DNA from 3 places in the Streptomyces sp. NBC_01294 genome. Region 3 is predicted to be linked to each of the others. Evidence: riboswitches for the same ligand, from Rfam matches in the RefSeq annotation. Region 3 holds a riboswitch; each other region holds the start of a gene.
What was found. A riboswitch is a leader RNA that binds a small molecule or an ion and turns the genes downstream of it on or off. The one in region 3 is predicted to bind cobalamin.
Positions count from the first base shown of each region.

Region 1 (7,021 bases), 7.6 Mb from region 3:
CAGCGGCAGCGCGGGCCAGCTGAGCGGGTAGATGGACGGGTTGAGCTCGGCGGCGTTGAAGCCGGCGTTGCTGAAGAGGAGTACCGCGGACAGGACGCCGCAGCCCGCGACGGCCCACTCCGCGGCCCGCCAGGGGTCGGGCCGGTAGGTGGTGCGGGTGATGCGGCGGCCGCCGAGGCGGAGTCCGGCGAAGCACAGCAGGGCGCCCGCGCCCATGGCGGGGAGCCCGAGCAGCTTCGGCGCGGTGGCGTCGAGGAGGCCGTACGCCCCGGCGCACAGGCCGCACATGCCGAGCAGCATCAGGGCGCCCGTCAGACGGCGGGAGCGGCGGGTGGCCGTGCCGGCGCGGCCGTAGCCGCGGGAGTCCATGGCAGCGGCCAGCCGCAGGGACCGCTCCAGGGCGTCTTCGAGGACGGGGACGATGATGCCGCGCAGGGCCCGGAGCCCCTTGGCGCGGCCGGCCCGCAGCCGCTTGGCCCGGTGGACGCGCTGGACGCTCTGCACCAGCTGGGGTGCGACGCTGATGGACACGGTGACGGCGACCCCGAGTTCGTAGAGGGCGCCGGGCAGGACGCGCAGGGCCCGTTTGGGGTTGGCGAGGGTGTTGGCGGCGCCGATGCAGCACAGCATGCAGGCCAGGCGCAGCCCGTCGGTCGCGGCCGAGAGCAGCGCTTCCAGCGACACCGGCCCGCCGAGCTGGATGCCCGCGTACCAGTCGGGGGTGGGGATGTGGGGGAGGGAGAAGAGGAAGTGGTCGCGGGGCGTGATGCCCGTGGCGAAGACGGCGCGGAAGACGACGCGGATCGCGACGACGGTGAGCGCGAGGTAGAGGTAGTACTTGAAGCCCCGCGCCCAGGGGGCCTCGGTACGGCGCATGGTGATCACGTAGCCGAGGACCGCGAGGACGAGGAACAGCAGCAGCGGGTTGTTGGTGCGGCTCACCGCCGTGGCCAGGGCCAGGGCCCAGATCCACCACGCGACGGGATGCACGGTGCGGGGCAGACGGCGGCCGCCCGCATCCGGCGCGAGGCCGGACGCGGGCGGCTTGGCCGCGGCCGTGATGGTGCGTGACACGCGGCTACTCCGCACGACGGCGGCGCTTGGCCGCGAACACGGCGGCGGCGCCGATCAGCAGCACCAGCGCTCCGGTGGCGACGGCGGGCAGGTACGAGCCCGCGTCGTGCTGGGTGTCGGCGGCGGGCGCCGCGTCGACGACCGCGGGGCCGGGTGCGGGCGCGGCCTCGGCGGGGGCACTGGACGAAGGTGGCGCGGAGGGCGTGGGCGAGACGCTCTCGGAGGGGCTCGCCGAGGCCGAGGGGCTTTCCGAAGCCGTGGGGCCGGGCGCCGTGGTCGGCGGCGGCGGGTTCTCCGGTTTGGGGCCCGTGTTGACGCTCGGGGGGAGGGGAGCGGCCGTGCGGGTGTCCTTGGGCGCGGGCCCGCCGGTCGGCCTGGTGTTCTTGGCGCGCAACTGGTCGGGGGTGACCGTGGGTTTGCCCTCGGTGCCCTCGATGTTCGTGCCGCCGAAGATCCACAGGTCGACGCTGCCGGGCTTCGGCTTGTAGAGCATGGCGCCGAGCTGGCTGTACTCCCAGGTGTTCTGGCCGGGGTTCGCGTGCCAGTACGACCAGTAGGCGGAGGCGGGCGGGGTGAGGACGCAGTCGTCCTGCTGCGGGGTCGGGTACTGCTTGCCGCCCTGGTGGCCGCTGTAGCCGATCCGGCAGATGAAGGCGGGGCCGTCGTGGCCGGTGCCGGTGGTCGCCCAGCCGCCCTGGTTCAGGAGTTCGTAGCCGGTGGTGGGCGCGGTGCCGCAGGAGCGGTAGACGGGCCCGCCCCAGTGGCTGAAGTCCACCGCGAGGACGACACCGGACGAGGTCGTGCACTGGCCCATCGGCTGCGGGGCGGCCCCGGCCGGGCCGGCGGTGGCGGCGAACGCCGCAACCGTCAGTCCGAGCACGGACGTTGCGCGGGCGAGGGCGCGCATGAAGCGGGAGTTCATCGGTCCGCCTCCGCGGGGTTGCGGCGTGCGCGCGCCATGACGACGAGGCGCCAGCCGGCCAGCGTCAGCGCGGCTGCGGTACCCGCCAGCACACCGACCTGGACGCCGGTGGAGGCGAGGTTGCCGCCCGGACCGCCCGGACCGCCCGGACCGCCCGGACCGCCCGGACCGCCCGGACCGCCCTGCGCGACGGCGACGCCGCTGCCCGCGCCGCCCGTGGTCTCGCCGGGCGTCACGATGACCGGCGTACCACCCGTACCACCGCTGCCACTCGTACCACCGGTGCCGCCCGAGGTGGCCGTGGAGCTGGGGACGGGCTGCGGGGTGGTGCCGTCCAGGCTGCGGGTGAGGGTGCCGAAGGAGACGCCGGTGGTGCCGCTGATGGCCTGGGTGGAGGCCCGGACGTCGGAACCGGGCTGGCTGCCCTTGGCGACGTTGAAGCCGCCGTCGGCGTTCTGCTGGCTCGCGAGGAACGTGCGGGCCTTGGCGATCTGGGCGCTGTACTTGGCCGCGTCCAGCGAGAGCCCTTGGATGGCGAGGGCGGCGGAGTTGACGGAGTTCCCGGAGGCGCCTTCGAAACCGCCGTCTGCCTTCTGCTGCGCCGCGAGCCAGGCCAGCGCCTGGTCCACGGCACGCTGCGAGTCGGCGTCGGGCAGCAGGTCCACGGTCATGGCGGCCATGGCGGTGGAGTCGACCTCGGTGGTGCTGGGCTCGCCGATCAGGCTGACCCAGCCGCCGGAGGGGTCCTGGAGGCTCTTGAGGTACGCGATCGGCTCGGCCGCGGCGGCCGTCTCGCCGGCGCGGACCTGGGCGATGACGCCGAGCGACTGCTTGAAGACGGAGGTGGCGTAGGCGTAGTTGCCCTTGGACGCACACTCCTGGCGGGTCGAGGTCTTGGCCTGGCAGGTGATCTTGGCGAGCGCGGAGATCAGGTCCTGGCCGCCGAAGTTGCGGGGGTCGCGGCCCACGGCCTCGGCGAGCACGGCGGCCTTGCCGATGGAGCCGCCGGACGCGTACTTCGTGCCGACGAGGGTCCAGTCGTGGATGCCGCGGTTCTGGGCGTCCTTGCCGCCCTTGTCGAAGAAGTCGACGATGTTGCGCAGCGTCGCGTTGTCACCGCCGGTGGCCGCGAGGGCGTAGGCGCCGTCGATGGTCATGCCGTAGTCGGCACGGCCCCCACCGGGCTCGCTCTCGTAGTAGCGGCCCTGGATCAGCTGCTTGGGGGCGGTGAGGTACGCCACGCCCTTCTTGATGTCCGGTCCGTCGCCCGGCGGGACCGTCGGCTTGGGGGCGGTGGGCGTGGGCTTCGGTTCAGTCGGTGTGGGCTTCGGTTCGGTGGGCGTCGGCTTGGGCTCGGTCGGTGTGGGCTTGGGATCCGTGGGCGTCGGCTTGGGCTCGGTCGGCGTCGGCGTCGGGTCGGCCTTCTTGCCCGTCAGGGCCACCAGGTCGCTCTTGGCACCCGCGACGGCGACGGGGACGGTGGCGAACACGCGCGATGCGGTGTCGTCCGCCTCGAAGCCGAAACCGCCCTCGGGGAACTGGTGCTTGGAGAGCCACGAGAGGCCCGCGTCCGCGTGGCCGGCGTCGCCGAGGGCGCGCAGGGCCTGGGCGGCCCAACCGGTGGAAGCCGGGCTGCCGGTGGTCATGAAGGAGGCGGAGGGCCAGGCGCCGCTCGCCAGTTGGGACTTCTTGAGCTGGGCCCGCGCCCTTTCGACGGCCGCGTCGTGGCCGCCGGCCCGCTTGAGGGCCAGGGCGATCAGGCCCGTGGAGCTCGCGTCGCTGTCGCACCATTCGCCGGCGCGGATGAGGATGCCGGTGAAGCCGCCGTCCTCGCACTGCAGGCCATTCAGCCGGTTCACGGCGTCGGCGGGAGGCGTCACGCCACCGTTGAGGAGGGCGATGACGGCCATGGCCTGGGCGTCGGCCTGGCCGGTGGTCCGGAAGTCCCCCCTGGTCAGACAGCCTTCGACGGTCTCACCGTCACCGATGTCCCTGGGGCAGACGTACTTGACGAGGTCGCCGAGCAGGTCGTGGCCGCCGAAGGCACGGGGGTCCTTGCCGGTGGCCTCGGCGACGAGCGCGAGGCGCGCGGCGGCGCCGGCGTCGGGGATCCCGTCCTTGCCGGCCGGGTAGGCGTACGCGTCCGTCTGCTCGGGCGTGGCGAGGAAGTCGGCGGCCTTCCGGGCCGCCGGGCTCTCCCTGTCGGTGGCGGCCAGGGCGAATACGACCTCGCTGGTGAGGAAGTGGTTCGGAGTGGTGGAGCCCTCGTCGACGACGCGCTCCCCGTCCGTCAGCTTCCCGGTGAGCCAGCGGGTGGCGGCGGCCACGTCGACCGCGCCCGGCGGAACGGTCGGCGGCACGGTCGGCCCGGTCGGGTCCGGTGAGGGGGCGCCGCCGCCCGCGCGCACGTCGTCGGGGGAGAAGGTGGGCTTGCCCGAAGTGCCGCCGATGTCGGTGCCGCCGAACACCCAGGCGTCCACGTCACCGGGCTTCGGGGTGCGCGACATGGCACCGAGCGGGCTGTAGGTCCAGTTCTTCTGACCGGGCGAGGCGATCCAGTACGACCAGTACGCGGTGGCCTGCGGGGTGAGGACGCAGTCCTCCTTGTCCGGAGTGGGGTACTGCGTACCGGAGTTGAAGGAGCCGTTGCCCATGCGGCAGATGAAGGCCGGGCCGTCGTGGACGGTGCCCTCGGTCGTGAAGCCGCCGGTGTGCAGCAGCTCGTAACCGGTCGTCGGCGTGGTGTCGCAGCCGCGCTCGACCTTGCCGCCGAAGGGTCCGAAGTCGACGGCGACGACGGCGCCGGTGGTGGCCGTGCACTGCTCGATCGGGTCGGCGTTGGCGGACGAGGGAACCGTGAGGAGGGCCACTCCCGCACCGAGCGTCAGGAAGGTCGCGGTCACGAGGGAGAGGAGCCGCCGTCTCGTCCCCGATTGCCGTTTTGCCTGCTGTTCGGTCCCCACCGCAGCCCTCGTCTCTGCCGGGCGGCTGCGTACGTGGCGATGCGCCCCTGCACGGCCTGAGGCCATGGAGAGGCTGCGACGACCACACCGCAATCCGCGACGGCGCTCTTCGTACTGTGGCCCAACACCAGGCATTCCGGCTCGCCCGGGAAGAACCGGGCCTACGGTTGCGGGACAGCGCCGGAATTCGACCGGCTTCCCCTGGTGCTGAGCAGTTATCAGGCGGAGTGCAACACGGATCCCGACGACGCGTCAAGGTGGCCTGAGTCTCAGCGGACCAGCCCCGGGCGGAGGCGGTCCGCGTCACGGATCCGGTGGCTGGCGGTCCCTTGATCACTCGGGTAGCGTCCTGGGCTGCCACGTGGGGGAATCCGGTGCGATGCCGGAGCTGACGCGCAGCGGTGTGGGACGGCGGGGGCCGTTTCCGAGCCCGAATGCCCATCCGGCGATGCACCACAGAAGCCGTACCACGCGTTCCGGACGGCGGCTCTCCGGCCATGCCCCTGCCCCGCCACCGTGAGCGGGCTCCTTGCGGCGTGTCCAGGCAGTGGCCGGCGTCCGCCGATTCCAGGAGCAGGCCATGTCCCGTCCCCGCACGCCCCGTCCCCGCACGCCCCGCCGCCTCGCGCTCGCGGTGCCCGCCGCCCTCGGCGCCCTCGCCCTCACCGCGCTGCCCGCCTTCGCGACCTCGTCGCCGGCGCAGATCGCCACGTCGAAGACCAACGGCGTCGCCTACCTCAAGTCCCTCCAGGCGGCCGACGGTTCGTACGCCGGCTCCGGCCTGTCCAACGAGTGGGCGTTCAGCACCTTCGCCGCCGCCGGCACCGCGGTCGTCGACGTCGCCCCCGGCGGGGACACCACGAAGAACGCCCGGACCGTCTACCGCAACCTTCTGTCCACCGCGGGCTGGCCCTCCGGCGCACCGGTGGTCACCGACTACGAGCGCGGCACCCTGAACGCGTACGCCGCGGGCATCGACCCGGCCCGCGTGTCGGCCTCCCGCAACCTCATCGCGCACGTCTACTCGTACTGGCAGACCGCCGAGGCGGGCTACTTCGGGCCGTCCGGCAACTTCAACGGCACCGTCTTCGCGGCCCTCTCCCTGGGCGGCGCGAAGACCCAGGCCGGCGGCGCCCGTGTTCCGCAGGCACTCACCGACTCGATGGTCACGCGCATCCGGGCCAACCAGCACGTCGACGGCGGCTGGACCTACCAGAAGGCCGAGGGCAACCCCACCGTCCTCAACTCCGCGAGCGACGTCGACATGACCGGCGCCGCGATGGCCGCCCTCTGCGTCTCCGGCGTCCCCAACACCGACACCGACGTCGTCCAGGCCAAGAACTTCCTCAAGGGCAAGCTCGTCGCCAACTCCGGTGCCTTCAACTCCCTGTACGGGGTCAACACCAGCTCCAACGGCTGGGGCGTCGCCGGCCTCAACGCCTGCAGCATCAACCCGCAGACCGGTGACTTCCTCACCGTCAACGGCAAGACCCCGATCGACTTCCTGATCGCCAACCAGTACAACCCGGCGGGCGGCTTCAAGTACAAGCCGTCCGACACCACCCCGACCGCCTACGCGTCGATCGACGCGCTGCGCGCCGTGGCCGGTGGCGGATTCACCACGGCCCCGCCCGTCCCGGTCACCCCCGGGGCCCCGCAGTGGGTCGCGCAGTCCACCTTGACCGCCGGCACCGCCACCAAGCTCGCCCTGACCGTCGACGACGGCGCCGGCAACCTCAAGGTCTGCTCGGTGGCCTTCACGCCGACCGGTACGACCACCACCCTCGGCGACGTCCTGAACGCGGCGACCAGCGGCGCCACCCCGTCGGGCTGTGTCACCGGCGTCACCCCCTCGTCGGGCACCGGCACCATCACTAACGTCAACGGCAAGGCCAACAGCGGCGGCAACACCTGGAAGGTGAGCGTCGACGGCTCCGCCTTCGCCGGCGCGCTCCGCGAGAAGGTGATCAACGTGGGCGACACGATCGCCCTGCGCTGGGGCGCCTGATCCCCTCCGGGTGCGGGGACCCGCGTACGGGCCCCCGCACCCGGAGGCCGGAGT
Region 1 covers NZ_CP108423.1:7,913,880-7,920,900, forward strand. The annotation lists gene OG534_RS35825 (energy-coupling factor transporter transmembrane component T) at 1-1,074, opposite strand, end outside; gene OG534_RS35830 (hypothetical protein) at 1,079-1,996, opposite strand; gene OG534_RS35835 (prenyltransferase/squalene oxidase repeat-containing protein) at 1,993-4,959, opposite strand; cobalamin riboswitch at 5,069-5,201, opposite strand; cobalamin riboswitch at 5,282-5,419, shown strand; gene OG534_RS35840 (hypothetical protein) at 5,540-6,967, shown strand.
Region 1: it holds a riboswitch for cobalamin, as region 3 does, so the genes downstream of both, OG534_RS35835 (prenyltransferase/squalene oxidase repeat-containing protein) here and OG534_RS01600 (prenyltransferase/squalene oxidase repeat-containing protein) in region 3, are expected to answer to the same signal.

Region 2 (7,021 bases), 160 kb from region 3:
GGAAGCCGTCGCCCTCGGCGCCGAGCCGGCGGTCGGCGGGGATGCGCACGCCGTCGAGGACGACCTGGCGGGTGGGCTGCGCGTTCCAGCCCATCTTGTGCTCGTTGGGGCCGAAGGAGACCCCGGGGTCCTCGCGTGCGACGACGAACGCCGAGATCCCGCCGGGCCCGCTCTCGCCGGTGCGGGCCATGACGATGTAGACCCCGGCGGCCCCGGCGCCGGAGATGAACTGCTTGACGCCGGTCAGCACGTAGTGGTCGCCGTTCCGCTCGGCGCGGGTGCGCAAGGCTCCCGCGTCGGAGCCGGCCCCGGGTTCGGTGAGGCAGTAGCTGCCCAGGGAGTCGGCCGAGCACAGGCCCGGCAGCCAGCGGCGGCGCTGCGCGGCGTCCCCGTAGCGGTCGATCATCCAGGCGACCATGTTGTGGATGGAGAGGTAGCCGGCGATGGACGGGCAGCCGGTGGCCAAGGTCTCGAAGACGAGGACGCCGTCGGCGCGGCCGAGCCCCGAACCGCCGTGCTCCTCCCGCACGTAGACGCCGCCGAGACCGAGGACCGCGGCCCGGCGGATGACCTCGACGGGGAAGTGCTTGTCCCGGTCCCAGGCGACGGCGTACGGGGCCAGGTGCTCCTGGGCGAAGTCGAGGGTGACCTCGGCGAGGGCGAGCTGGTCCTCGGTGAGGGTGGTCACGGCGCTCATCCCATCGTCGGGATCGTGAAGCTCGCGCCCTCCTTGGCCCCGGAGGGCCAGCGCGAGGTGACGGTCTTGGTCCGGGTGTAGAAGCGGATGGAGTCCGGTCCGTGCTGGTTCAGATCCCCGAAACCGGACCGCTTCCAGCCGCCGAAGGTGTGGTACGCCACCGGGACGGGGATCGGCACGTTGACGCCGACCATGCCGGCGCCCACCCGGCGGGTGAAGTCGCGGGCGGTGTCGCCGTCGCGGGTGAAGATCGCGACGCCGTTGCCGTACGGGTGCTCGGTGGGCAGGCGCAGTGCCTCCTCGTAGTCGGCGGCCCGTACGACGGACAGCACCGGCCCGAAGATCTCCTCCCGGTAGATCCGCATCGAGGGGGTGACCCGGTCGAAGAGGGTGGCGCCGGCGAAGTAGCCGTTCTCGTGCCCGGCCAGGGTGAACCCGCGTCCGTCGACGACGAGTTCGGCTCCCTCGGTGGCGCCGATGCCCACGTAGCGGTTGACCCGGTCGAGCGCGTCACGGCTCACCAGCGGCCCGAAGTCTGCCTCGGGGTCGTCGGAGCGGCCGACGCGCAGGGTGGCGATGCGCTCCTTCAGCTTGGCCACCAGCGCGTCCGCGGTCTCCTCGCCGACGGGGACGGCCACGGCGATGGCCATGCAGCGCTCGCCGGCCGACCCGTATCCGGCGCCGATGAGCGCCTCCACGGCCTGGTCGAGATCGGCGTCCGGCATCACGATCATGTGGTTCTTGGCGCCGCCGAAGCACTGGGCGCGCTTGCCGTGGGCGGCGGCGGTGGCGTAGATGTGCGCGGCGATCGGGGTGGAGCCGACGAAGCCGAGGGCCTGCACGCGGGGGTCTTCGAGGAGGGTGTCGACGGCCTCCTTGCCGCCGTTGACCACGTTGAGCACGCCGGGCGGCAGGCCGGCTTCCAGGAAGAGCTCGGCGAGCCGCAGCGGTACGGACGGGTCCCGTTCCGAGGGCTTCAGGATGAAGGAGTTGCCGCAGGCCAGAGCCGGTGCGGCCTGCCACAGCGGGATCATCGCCGGGAAGTTGAAGGGGGTGATCCCGGCGACCACGCCGAGCGGCGCGCGCAGGGAGTGCACGTCGATGCCCGTGCCCGCGTTGTCGGTGAACTCCCCCTTCAGCAGGTGCGGGACGCCGGCGGCGAACTCGACCACCTCCAGGCCGCGTTGCAGGTCACCGTGCGCGTCGGCGACGGTCTTGCCGTGCTCGGCCGACAGCATGCGGGCGAGGGAGTCCCGCTCGCCCTCGACCAGTTGGAGGAAGCGCAGCAGCACGCGCGAGCGGCGCTGCGGGTTCCACTGGCCCCAATCCGCCTGCGCCTCCTCGGCGTTCGCGATGGCCGCCTCGGTGTCGGCGCGCCCGGCGAGCGGGACGCGGGCCTGGACGGTGCCGGTGTTGGGGTCGTACACGTCGGCGAAGAGTCCGGATGTTCCGGTGGTGTGCTTGCCGCCGATGAAATGGGTGAGTTCACGGACCATGGGTGCCTGCTCTCGTCAGGTTGGATCCGGGGATGGCACGGCGGACCGGCGAACGCGCCCGGTGGGGTGCGCCGCTGGGGAAGGCCGTGAGAACTACGAGCGTGCGCAGGTGTGCGCGCGCTCCGCCGGATCACCAGGGTCCTGGGTACAAACCGGTGCCATGCGTGTCTGCTCCATCCTCGTGGACAACACGGAACGTTCCGCGGCCGGTATCCTGACTCCCGGATCACCGCGTGCCGCCCGCCTTCCCGACAGACCTCGTCAGTGGCGTGTGGATGGCAGCACACTCCCCGGTCACAGTGGCGGGACCGTGCCGGTTTCTCACCGGCTTCCCTGCACCGCGGACCTTGTGCGGCGAACATATAGTTGGACGTCCTAGTAAGTCCAGACCCCCCTGCCGCGCGCCGGCGTCCGTCAGCCGTGGGCCGGGGCGGAGTTCCTGGTCACCGGGTACGGGATGAAAGTGCTGCTGTTCTCGTCGACGGCCAGGACCCGGCCGAGCGGCGGGACGGCCCGCTGCGGGCAGTCGAGGCGTTCGCAGAGCCTGCAGCCCATGCCGATGGGCGTGGCCGCCGCCGTGTTGTCGAGGTCGAGCCCGTCGGCGTACACGAGCCGGGAGGCGTGCCGGATCTCGCATCCGAGCCCGATCGCGAAGGTCTTGCCGGGCTCGCCCCAGCCGCCGCGGTGGCGGGTGACGGCGCGGGCGGTCCACAGGAACCGCTGCCCGTCGGGCATGGCGGCGACCTGGACGTGGATGCGACCGGGCGCGGCGAAGGCCTCGTACACGTTCCACAGCGGGCAGGTGCCGCCCGCGCGGGAGAAGTGGAATCCGGTGGCGGACTGCCGCTTGGACATGTTCCCGGCCCGGTCCACCCGGACGAAGGAGAAGGGAACCCCGCGCAGCCTGGGCCGTTGCAGGGTGCTGAGGCGGTGGCAGACCGTCTCGTAGCCGATCCCGAAGTGGTCGGTGAGCCGCTCGATGTCGTAGCGGAACTCCTCCGCGGCGGTGTGGAAGGCCGTGTACGGGAGGATGAGCGCGGCCGCGAAGTAGTTGGCGATGCCGATCCGCGCGAGGGCGTGCACGGGGGAGCCGGGCGGGAAGTCCTCGGTGGCCAGCCGGTCCAGTTCGGCCCCGTACTCGATCAGCGCCAGCTGCGTGGCCATCCGGAACGCCTGCTGGCCCGGCCGCAGCCGGTTCGACAGGTGCAGGACCCGGGCGGTCGCGTCGTAGTGGTGCAGCCGGTCGGAATCCGGGGCGGTCCTGACGCCGTGCCGATCGGACAGCCGGCGGGTCAGGGCGCGGATGACGTCACCGGGGCGGATGCCGATCTCGCGGGCGAGGGCTTCGGCCGCCAGATCGGTCTCGTGCAGGTAGTTCTGCCGCCGGTAGAAGAACTCGCGGATCTCCTCGTGGGGCGAGCGGGGTGCGTCCGTCACCGCGTCCCGGCCGTCGGCGGCGTCGGCGAGGCGCTCGGCCAGGAGCTGGCCGCGCCGGCCCAGGTCCAGCAGGACCGAGGCGACGGCAGGCATCCGGGTGGCCAGTTCGGCCAGGTCGGAGGGGGAGACGCGGGCCTCGGCGACCTCCTTGGCGAGCGCCTCGCGCAGGTCCGCGACCAGGCGGCTGGTGTCGCGCTCCGAGAAGAACCCCGGATCGACCCCGAACGCCTCGGTGAGGCGCAGCAGCACGGGGACGGTCAGCGGCCGGGAGTCGTGCTCCATCTGGTTGAGGTAGCTGGGGGAGATGGCCAGCACCCGTGCCAGGTCGGCCTGGGTCATCCGCCGCTCCTCGCGGAGCCGCCGCAGCCGCGCTCCCGCGTACGTCTTGCTCACCGCACTCCTCCACCGTTGGCATGCGTCAATGCGTCGTCAGGGTACGTGGACCTTCGCCGCCGAGGAGCTTCGCAACCTTGGCAATTTCGGCTCCGAAGATTCGCAAAGCTTGGCAGATGTACTTCCTTGTTGGCACTCGGTGTCAGTGCCAGAGTCGGTCCTGCGGTCAGCCGGACCCGGCAGCCGAGGTGGACTTCCAGGCCCGATTCACGCCCTGATTTCGGTGTCCCCGGCCGTTCCGCCCGGCGGCTCGGCAGCATTGCTCAGCTTCGGCCTGCAGCCGGGTTCGGCGGCCGCATCTCCCGAACAGGCACAGAGTGCCAATGCGCAGCAGTCAATGCCCCGCTCATTGGCAAGACAAGCGACGGATGGAAACGGTGACGGTCATGGCAACGGCGAACACGACGGCGGCGGCCGAGCAGCTCAAGCAGCGGTGGGCCGACGATCCTCGGTGGGCGGGCATCGAGCGCACCTACACGGCCGAGGACGTGGTGCGGCTCTCCGGCAGCGTCCGCGAGGAGCACACCCTGGCCCGGCGCGGCGCCGAACGACTGTGGCGCCAGCTGCACGAACGCGACTACATCCACGCCCTCGGCGCGCTGACCGGCGGTCAGGCCGTCCAGCAGGTCCGGGCCGGCCTCCAGGCCATCTACCTCTCCGGCTGGCAGGTCGCCGCCGACGCCAACCAGGCGGGCCACACCTACCCGGACCAGAGCCTGTACCCGGTCAACTCGGTCCCGCAGGTGGTGCGCCGGATCAACAACGCGCTGCTGCGCGCCGACCAGATCGCCACCGCCGAGGGCGGCACGACCAGTTCGATTGACGGGGGGACCGACTGGCTGGCGCCGATCGTCGCCGACGCCGAGGCCGGCTTCGGCGGCCCGCTCAACGCCTTCGAACTGACCAAGGCGATGATCGCGGCGGGCGCGGCCGGCATCCACTACGAGGACCAGCTCGCCTCCGAGAAGAAGTGCGGCCACCTCGGCGGCAAGGTCCTCGTCCCCACCTCCCAGCACATCCGCACCCTCAACGCGGCCCGCCTCGCCGCCGACATCGCCGACGTCCCCACCCTGGTCATCGCCCGCACGGACGCCCTCGCCGCGAACCTGCTGACCAGCGACGTCGACGAGCGCGACGCGCGGTTCGCCACCGGCGAGCGCACCGCCGAGGGCTTCTACCGGGTGCAGAACGGCATGGCGCCGGTCATCGCCCGCGGCCTCGCCTACGCCCCGTACGCGGACCTGATCTGGGTCGAGACCGGCACCCCGGACCTCGCCCAGGCCCGCGAGTTCGCCGAGGCGATCCACGCGCGGTACCCGGACCAGATGCTCGCCTACAACTGCTCGCCGTCCTTCAACTGGAAGGCGGCGCTGGACGACGACGAGATCGCCAAGTTCCAGCGGGAGCTGGGCGCGATGGGCTACCGCTTCCAGTTCATCACCCTCGCCGGCTTCCACTCCCTCAACCACGGCATGTTCGACCTCGCCCGCGGTTACGCCGAGCAGGGCATGACCGCCTACGTCGACCTCCAGGAGCGCGAGTTCGCCGCCCAGGCGCAGGGCTTCACGGCCGTCAAGCACCAGCGCGAGGTCGGCACCGGCTACTTCGACCTGGTCTCCACCGCCGTCAACCCGGCCTCCTCCACCACCGCGCTCTCCGGCTCCACCGAGGAAGAGCAGTTCCACTAGTCCGCGCCGTCAGTCCTGCCGGCCATGGCCCGCCGGGTGCCCGAGGGACTTCCCCTCGGGCACCCACCGCCCCCGCTGAGGAGAACCGCATGTCCCTCTCGCCTCTGACCAGCAGTGTCCGGGTTCTCGGCGCACCGGGTGAGCGCCACGAGGAGATCCTGACACCCGAGGCCCTGGAGTTCATCGGCCGGCTCGACGCCGCGTTCGCCGACCGCCGCCTGGAGATCCTCAAGGAGCGCCGCCGCCGCTCGGGCCACCTGGCCGGCGGCACCCCGCTCGACTTCCCGCTTGCCACCCGCGCGCTGCGCGAGGACCCCCACTGGCGGGTCGCGCCGCCCGCACCCGGCCTCACCGACCGCAGGGTCGAGATCACCGGCCCGCCGGAGCGCCGGATGGCCGTCAACGCCCTCAACTCCGGCGCCAAGGTCTGGATGGCCGACTTCGAGGACGCCACCGCCCCCACCTGGACCAACATCGTCGGCGGCCAGCTCACCCTGCTCGACGCCGTCGAACGGCGCATCGACTTCACCACCCCCGAGGGCAAGGAGTACCGCCTCGGGACCGACCTCGCGACCGTCATGGTGCGCCCGCGCGGCTGGCACCTGACCGAGGAGCACCTGGAGATCGACGGCCGGCCCGTGTCCGCCTCGCTCGTCGACTTCGGCCTGTACTTCTTCCACTGCGCGCGGCGCCAGATCGACGCCGGGTACGGCCCGTACTTCTACCTCCCCAAGCTGGAGAACCGGTACGAGGCCCGCCTGTGGAACGACGTCTTCCTCCACGCGCAGGAACTCCTCGGCATCCCCCGCGGCACGGTCCGCGCCACCGTCCTCATCGAGACGATCACCGCCGCCTTCGAGATGGAGGAGATCCTCTACGAGCTGCGCGAACACAGCGCGGGACTGAACGCGGGCCGCTGGGACTACCTCTTCAGCCTGATCAAGACCTTCGGCCACCGCACCGACTTCCAGCTGCCCGACCGGGCCAAGGTCACCATGACGGCCCCCTTCATGCGCGCCTACACCGAACTGCTCGTCCGCACCTGTCACCGGCGCGGCGCCCACGCGATCGGCGGCATGGCCGCCCACGTCCCCAGCCGCGACGCGGGGGCCAACGCCGCCGCCCTCGCGAAGGTCCGCCTCGACAAGGAGCGGGAGGCCGAGGACGGCTTCGACGGCTCCTGGGTCGCCCACCCCGGGCTGGTGCCCGTCTGCCGCGAGGTCTTCGACGGAGTCCTGGGCGACCGGCCGCACCAGACCGACCGGATGCGCGAGGACGTCGAGGTCACGGCCGCCGACCTGCTGTCCGTA
Region 2 covers NZ_CP108423.1:461,213-468,233, reverse strand. The annotation lists gene OG534_RS02325 (acyl-CoA dehydrogenase family protein) at 1-697, opposite strand, end outside; gene OG534_RS02320 (CoA-acylating methylmalonate-semialdehyde dehydrogenase) at 694-2,193, opposite strand; cobalamin riboswitch at 2,381-2,551, opposite strand; gene OG534_RS02315 (short-chain fatty acyl-CoA regulator family protein) at 2,608-4,023, opposite strand; gene aceA (isocitrate lyase) at 4,410-5,711, shown strand; gene aceB (malate synthase A) at 5,801-7,021, shown strand, end outside.
Region 2: it holds a riboswitch for cobalamin, as region 3 does, so the genes downstream of both, OG534_RS02320 (CoA-acylating methylmalonate-semialdehyde dehydrogenase) here and OG534_RS01600 (prenyltransferase/squalene oxidase repeat-containing protein) in region 3, are expected to answer to the same signal.

Region 3 (7,021 bases):
GCTCGTCCTGAAGGCCGGCACCTGGTACGTCGTGGCACGTCTCCGTACCGGGGACGGGGATGGGGATGGGGACGCCGCTGGGGAGGGGCGCGACGGCGATTGGCGCACGTACCGCGTCGACCGTGTCACGGCCCTGGCGCCCGCCCCCGGCGTCCAGGAGCCGTTCGTACGCGATGCGGCCTTCGACCTGGCCGCGCACTGGGAGGCGCGCTCGCACGACTTCGCCCGCGCGCTGTTGCGCACCACCGTCACGGTGCGGCTGACCGCGTGGGGGCTGCGCCGGCTGCCGGCCGTCGTGGACGGAGCCGCCGTCGAGGACGCGCTGGCCTCCGCGAGCGCCCCGGACTCCGCCGGTCTGGTCACCCTCGACCTGACCGCGGAGTCCGAGGAGGTCGCCTTCGACCAGCTGGCCGGGCTCGGCGCGGACGCCGAGGTGCTCGCCCCGGCCTCCCTGCGCGCCCGCTTCCGTGAGCGCGCGGCGGCCCTGGCCGCCCTCTACCGGCCGGAGCCGAAGGGCGCGGAAGGGGCGAAGGGGGCAGCCGGGGCGAAGGGTCAGCGGTAGTCCTCGGCGGAGGCTTCCCTGCCGCCGTGGATGACGTCCTCGAAGTAGGCCCAGGCGTCCGGGCGGCTGCCGTCCGCGTCCCGCACCCCGTAGGTCTTCGCGAGCTCCCCGCTGGAGGTGGACTTCCCGTTCCAGCGGGCGGCCCGGCCGGGATCGGCGGCCAGCGCGGCGACCGCGCGGGCCAGGTACTGCGGGGACTCGGCGATGGCGAAGGCCGGCTCCCGGGCGATCGCGTCGCGCCAGTTCTCCTCGCTCACCCCGAAGTGGGCGAGCATCTGCTCCGAGCGCAGGAAACCCGGCGAGACCGCGACCGCCGTACCCCCGTACTCCGCCAGCTCCTGGCCCAGCCCGAACGCGAGCCGGATCGGGGCGTTCTTCGCCAGGTCGTAGTACATGTTCTCGCGGTAGCGGCGGTTGGAGCGCGCCGTGCCGTCGGTGACCTCCACGTGCAGCGGCGCGTCCGAACGGATCAGCAAGGGCAGCAGCAGCGCCGCGGTGATCACGTGAGAGCGCGCGCCGAGTTCCAGGATGCGCAGGCCGTCGGCGAGGGGGGTCTCCCAGCTCTTCTTCCCGAATACGGAGCCGGCGAGGAGGTGCTCACCGCCCCACAGGTCGTTGACGAGGATGTCGAGCCGCCCCTGTTCCCGGTCGATCCGCTCGACGAGGGCGCGTACCTGGTCCTCGTCGAGGTGGTCCGTGGGCACCGCGATGCCGGTGCCGCCGGCCGCGGTGACCAACTCGGCTGTCTCCTCGATGGTTTCGCTCGTCCGGCCGACCTCGCTGGCCCGGGTACGGGTGGTGCGGCCGGTGACGTACACGGTGGCGCCGGCCCGGCCGAGCTCGACGGCCTGGGCGCGTCCGGCACCGCGGGTGGCCCCCGCCACGAGCGCGATCCGGCCGGCGAGCGGGCGCCGCGGGTGGTCGGGGCCGGCGTTCCGGATGGTGATGTCCTCGTTGCTCATGTCATCCATCGTTCACGCCAATCCCGACAGATCCTGTCACCCTTTCTCCGCACCTCGCCGATCACCCGACGCCGCGCGCCGTCGGCCGTACGCCACCCGAGGCGTGCCGATCAGCACCCATCCTGGCGGCTACCTCGCCGGCGGACCGGAGGGTCCGCGTCCCGGTCACCGTCGTCGGCGGCAAGCCGAAGTCCCTGACGGTCCATCTCGTACGACGACGGCTACACCTGGCGCAGGGCCCCGGTCGCGTCCGGCGCGGTGACGGTGAAGAACCCGCCGAAGGGCGGCCACGTGTCCCTGCGGGGCACGGTGACCGACGCCTCGGGCAGCAAGTCGGAGATCACGATCACCCGGGCCTATCTGACGGACTGATCGCCGCGGCCCGGTCGCGCACGGAGGCTCGTCGGGCTCCGTGCGCACCGGGCCCGCACTCGTGCCTCCGGGTGCGGGGCCCGTACTCCGGCCTCCGGGTGCGGGGGCCCGTACGCGGGTCCCCGCACCCGGAGGGGATCAGGCGCCCCAGCGCAGGGCGATCGTGTCGCCCACGTTGATCACCTTCTCGCGGAGCGCGCCGGCGAAGGCGGAGCCGTCGACGCTCACCTTCCAGGTGTTGCCGCCGCTGTTGGCCTTGCCGTTGACGTTAGTGATGGTGCCGGTGCCCGACGAGGGGGTGACGCCGGTGACACAGCCCGACGGGGTGGCGCCGCTGGTCGCCGCGTTCAGGACGTCGCCGAGGGTGGTGGTCGTACCGGTCGGCGTGAAGGCCACCGAGCAGACCTTGAGGTTGCCGGCGCCGTCGTCGACGGTCAGGGCGAGCTTGGTGGCGGTGCCGGCGGTCAAGGTGGACTGCGCGACCCACTGCGGGGCCCCGGGGGTGACCGGGACGGGCGGGGCCGTGGTGAATCCGCCACCGGCCACGGCGCGCAGCGCGTCGATCGACGCGTAGGCGGTCGGGGTGGTGTCGGACGGCTTGTACTTGAAGCCGCCCGCCGGGTTGTACTGGTTGGCGATCAGGAAGTCGATCGGGGTCTTGCCGTTGACGGTGAGGAAGTCACCGGTCTGCGGGTTGATGCTGCAGGCGTTGAGGCCGGCGACGCCCCAGCCGTTGGAGCTGGTGTTGACCCCGTACAGGGAGTTGAAGGCACCGGAGTTGGCGACGAGCTTGCCCTTGAGGAAGTTCTTGGCCTGGACGACGTCGGTGTCGGTGTTGGGGACGCCGGAGACGCAGAGGGCGGCCATCGCGGCGCCGGTCATGTCGACGTCGCTCGCGGAGTTGAGGACGGTGGGGTTGCCCTCGGCCTTCTGGTAGGTCCAGCCGCCGTCGACGTGCTGGTTGGCCCGGATGCGCGTGACCATCGAGTCGGTGAGTGCCTGCGGAACACGGGCGCCGCCGGCCTGGGTCTTCGCGCCGCCCAGGGAGAGGGCCGCGAAGACGGTGCCGTTGAAGTTGCCGGACGGCCCGAAGTAGCCCGCCTCGGCGGTCTGCCAGTACGAGTAGACGTGCGCGATGAGGTTGCGGGAGGCCGACACGCGGGCCGGGTCGATGCCCGCGGCGTACGCGTTCAGGGTGCCGCGCTCGTAGTCGGTGACCACCGGTGCGCCGGAGGGCCAGCCCGCGGTGGACAGAAGGTTGCGGTAGACGGTCCGGGCGTTCTTCGTGGTGTCCCCGCCGGGGGCGACGTCGACGACCGCGGTGCCGGCGGCGGCGAAGGTGCTGAACGCCCACTCGTTGGACAGGCCGGAGCCGGCGTACGAACCGTCGGCCGCCTGGAGGGACTTGAGGTAGGCGACGCCGTTGGTCTTCGACGTGGCGATCTGCGCCGGCGACGAGGTCGCGAAGGCGGGCAGCGCGGTGAGGGCGAGGGCGCCGAGGGCGGCGGGCACCGCGAGCGCGAGGCGGCGGGGCGTGCGGGGACGGGGCGTGCGGGGACGGGACATGGCCTGCTCCTGGAATCGGCGGACGCCGGCCACTGCCTGGACACGCCGCAAGGAGCCCGCTCACGGTGGCGGGGCAGGGGCATGGCCGGAGAGCCGCCGTCCGGAACGCGTGGTACGGCTTCTGTGGTGCATCGCCGGATGGGCATTCGGGCTCGGAAACGGCCCCCGCCGTCCCACACCGCTGCGCGTCAGCTCCGGCATCGCACCGGATTCCCCCACGTGGCAGCCCAGGACGCTACCCGAGTGATCAAGGGACCGCCAGCCACCGGATCCGTGACGCGGACCGCCTCCGCCCGGGGCTGGTCCGCTGAGACTCAGGCCACCTTGACGCGTCGTCGGGATCCGTGTTGCACTCCGCCTGATAACTGCTCAGCACCAGGGGAAGCCGGTCGAATTCCGGCGCTGTCCCGCAACCGTAGGCCCGGTTCTTCCCGGGCGAGCCGGAATGCCTGGTGTTGGGCCACAGTACGAAGAGCGCCGTCGCGGATTGCGGTGTGGTCGTCGCAGCCTCTCCATGGCCTCAGGCCGTGCAGGGGCGCATCGCCACGTACGCAGCCGCCCGGCAGAGACGAGGGCTGCGGTGGGGACCGAACAGCAGGCAAAACGGCAATCGGGGACGAGACGGCGGCTCCTCTCCCTCGTGACCGCGACCTTCCTGACGCTCGGTGCGGGAGTGGCCCTCCTCACGGTTCCCTCGTCCGCCAACGCCGACCCGATCGAGCAGTGCACGGCCACCACCGGCGCCGTCGTCGCCGTCGACTTCGGACCCTTCGGCGGCAAGGTCGAGCGCGGCTGCGACACCACGCCGACGACCGGTTACGAGCTGCTGCACACCGGCGGCTTCACGACCGAGGGCACCGTCCACGACGGCCCGGCCTTCATCTGCCGCATGGGCAACGGCTCCTTCAACTCCGGTACGCAGTACCCCACTCCGGACAAGGAGGACTGCGTCCTCACCCCGCAGGCCACCGCGTACTGGTCGTACTGGATCGCCTCGCCCGGTCAGAAGAACTGGACCTACAGCCCGCTCGGTGCCATGTCGCGCACCCCGAAGCCCGGTGACGTGGACGCCTGGGTGTTCGGCGGCACCGACATCGGCGGCACTTCGGGCAAGCCCACCTTCTCCCCCGACGACGTGCGCGCGGGCGGCGGCGCCCCCTCACCGGACCCGACCGGGCCGACCGTGCCGCCGACCGTTCCGCCGGGCGCGGTCGACGTGGCCGCCGCCACCCGCTGGCTCACCGGGAAGCTGACGGACGGGGAGCGCGTCGTCGACGAGGGCTCCACCACTCCGAACCACTTCCTCACCAGCGAGGTCGTATTCGCCCTGGCCGCCACCGACAGGGAGAGCCCGGCGGCCCGGAAGGCCGCCGACTTCCTCGCCACGCCCGAGCAGACGGACGCGTACGCCTACCCGGCCGGCAAGGACGGGATCCCCGACGCCGGCGCCGCCGCGCGCCTCGCGCTCGTCGCCGAGGCCACCGGCAAGGACCCCCGTGCCTTCGGCGGCCACGACCTGCTCGGCGACCTCGTCAAGTACGTCTGCCCCAGGGACATCGGTGACGGTGAGACCGTCGAAGGCTGTCTGACCAGGGGGGACTTCCGGACCACCGGCCAGGCCGACGCCCAGGCCATGGCCGTCATCGCCCTCCTCAACGGTGGCGTGACGCCTCCCGCCGACGCCGTGAACCGGCTGAATGGCCTGCAGTGCGAGGACGGCGGCTTCACCGGCATCCTCATCCGCGCCGGCGAATGGTGCGACAGCGACGCGAGCTCCACGGGCCTGATCGCCCTGGCCCTCAAGCGGGCCGGCGGCCACGACGCGGCCGTCGAAAGGGCGCGGGCCCAGCTCAAGAAGTCCCAACTGGCGAGCGGCGCCTGGCCCTCCGCCTCCTTCATGACCACCGGCAGCCCGGCTTCCACCGGTTGGGCCGCCCAGGCCCTGCGCGCCCTCGGCGACGCCGGCCACGCGGACGCGGGCCTCTCGTGGCTCTCCAAGCACCAGTTCCCCGAGGGCGGTTTCGGCTTCGAGGCGGACGACACCGCATCGCGCGTGTTCGCCACCGTCCCCGTCGCCGTCGCGGGTGCCAAGAGCGACCTGGTGGCCCTGACGGGCAAGAAGGCCGACCCGACGCCGACGCCGACCGAGCCCAAGCCGACGCCCACGGATCCCAAGCCCACACCGACCGAGCCCAAGCCGACGCCCACCGAACCGAAGCCCACACCGACTGAACCGAAGCCCACGCCCACCGCCCCCAAGCCGACGGTCCCGCCGGGCGACGGACCGGACATCAAGAAGGGCGTGGCGTACCTCACCGCCCCCAAGCAGCTGATCCAGGGCCGCTACTACGAGAGCGAGCCCGGTGGGGGCCGTGCCGACTACGGCATGACCATCGACGGCGCCTACGCCCTCGCGGCCACCGGCGGTGACAACGCGACGCTGCGCAACATCGTCGACTTCTTCGACAAGGGCGGCAAGGACGCCCAGAACCGCGGCATCCACGACTGGACCCTCGTCGGCACGAAGTACGCGTCCGGCGGCTCCATCGGCAAGGCCGCCGTGCTCGCCGAGGCCGTGGGCCGCGACCCCCGCAACTTCGGCGGCCAGGACCTGATCTCCGCGCTCGCCAAGATCACCTGCCAGGCCAAGACCTCGACCCGCCAGGAGTGTGCGTCCAAGGGCAACTACGCCTACGCCACCTCCGTCTTCAAGCAGTCGCTCGGCGTCATCGCCCAGGTCCGCGCCGGCGAGACGGCCGCCGCGGCCGAGCCGATCGCGTACCTCAAGAGCCTCCAGGACCCCTCCGGCGGCTGGGTCAGCCTGATCGGCGAGCCCAGCACCACCGAGGTCGACTCCACCGCCATGGCCGCCATGACCGTGGACCTGCTGCCCGACGCCGACTCGCAGCGTGCCGTGGACCAGGCGCTGGCCTGGCTCGCGGCGCAGCAGAAGGCAGACGGCGGTTTCGAAGGCGCCTCCGGGAACTCCGTCAACTCCGCCGCCCTCGCCATCCAAGGGCTCTCGCTGGACGCGGCCAAGTACAGCGCCCAGATCGCCAAGGCCCGCACGTTCCTCGCGAGCCAGCAGAACGCCGACGGCGGCTTCAACGTCGCCAAGGGCAGCCAGCCCGGTTCCGACGTCCGGGCCTCCACCCAGGCCATCAGCGGCACCACCGGCGTCTCCTTCGGCACCCTCACCCGCAGCCTGGACGGCACCACCCCGCAGCCCGTCCCCAGCTCCACGGCCACCTCGGGCGGCACCGGTGGTACGAGTGGCAGCGGTGGTACGGGTGGTACGCCGGTCATCGTGACGCCCGGCGAGACCACGGGCGGCGCGGGCAGCGGCGTCGCCGTCGCGCAGGGCGGTCCGGGCGGTCCGGGCGGTCCGGGCGGTCCGGGCGGTCCGGGCGGTCCGGGCGGCAACCTCGCCTCCACCGGCGTCCAGGTCGGTGTGCTGGCGGGTACCGCAGCCGCGCTGACGCTGGCCGGCTGGCGCCTCGTCGTCATGGCGCGCGCACGCCGCAACCCCGCGGAGGCGGACCGATGAACTCCCGCTTCA
Region 3 covers NZ_CP108423.1:303,791-310,811, forward strand. The annotation lists gene OG534_RS01585 (helix-turn-helix transcriptional regulator) at 1-562, shown strand, start outside; gene OG534_RS01590 (SDR family oxidoreductase) at 553-1,524, opposite strand; gene OG534_RS01595 (hypothetical protein) at 2,035-3,462, opposite strand; cobalamin riboswitch at 3,583-3,720, opposite strand; cobalamin riboswitch at 3,801-3,933, shown strand; gene OG534_RS01600 (prenyltransferase/squalene oxidase repeat-containing protein) at 4,043-7,009, shown strand; gene OG534_RS01605 (hypothetical protein) at 7,006-7,021, shown strand, end outside.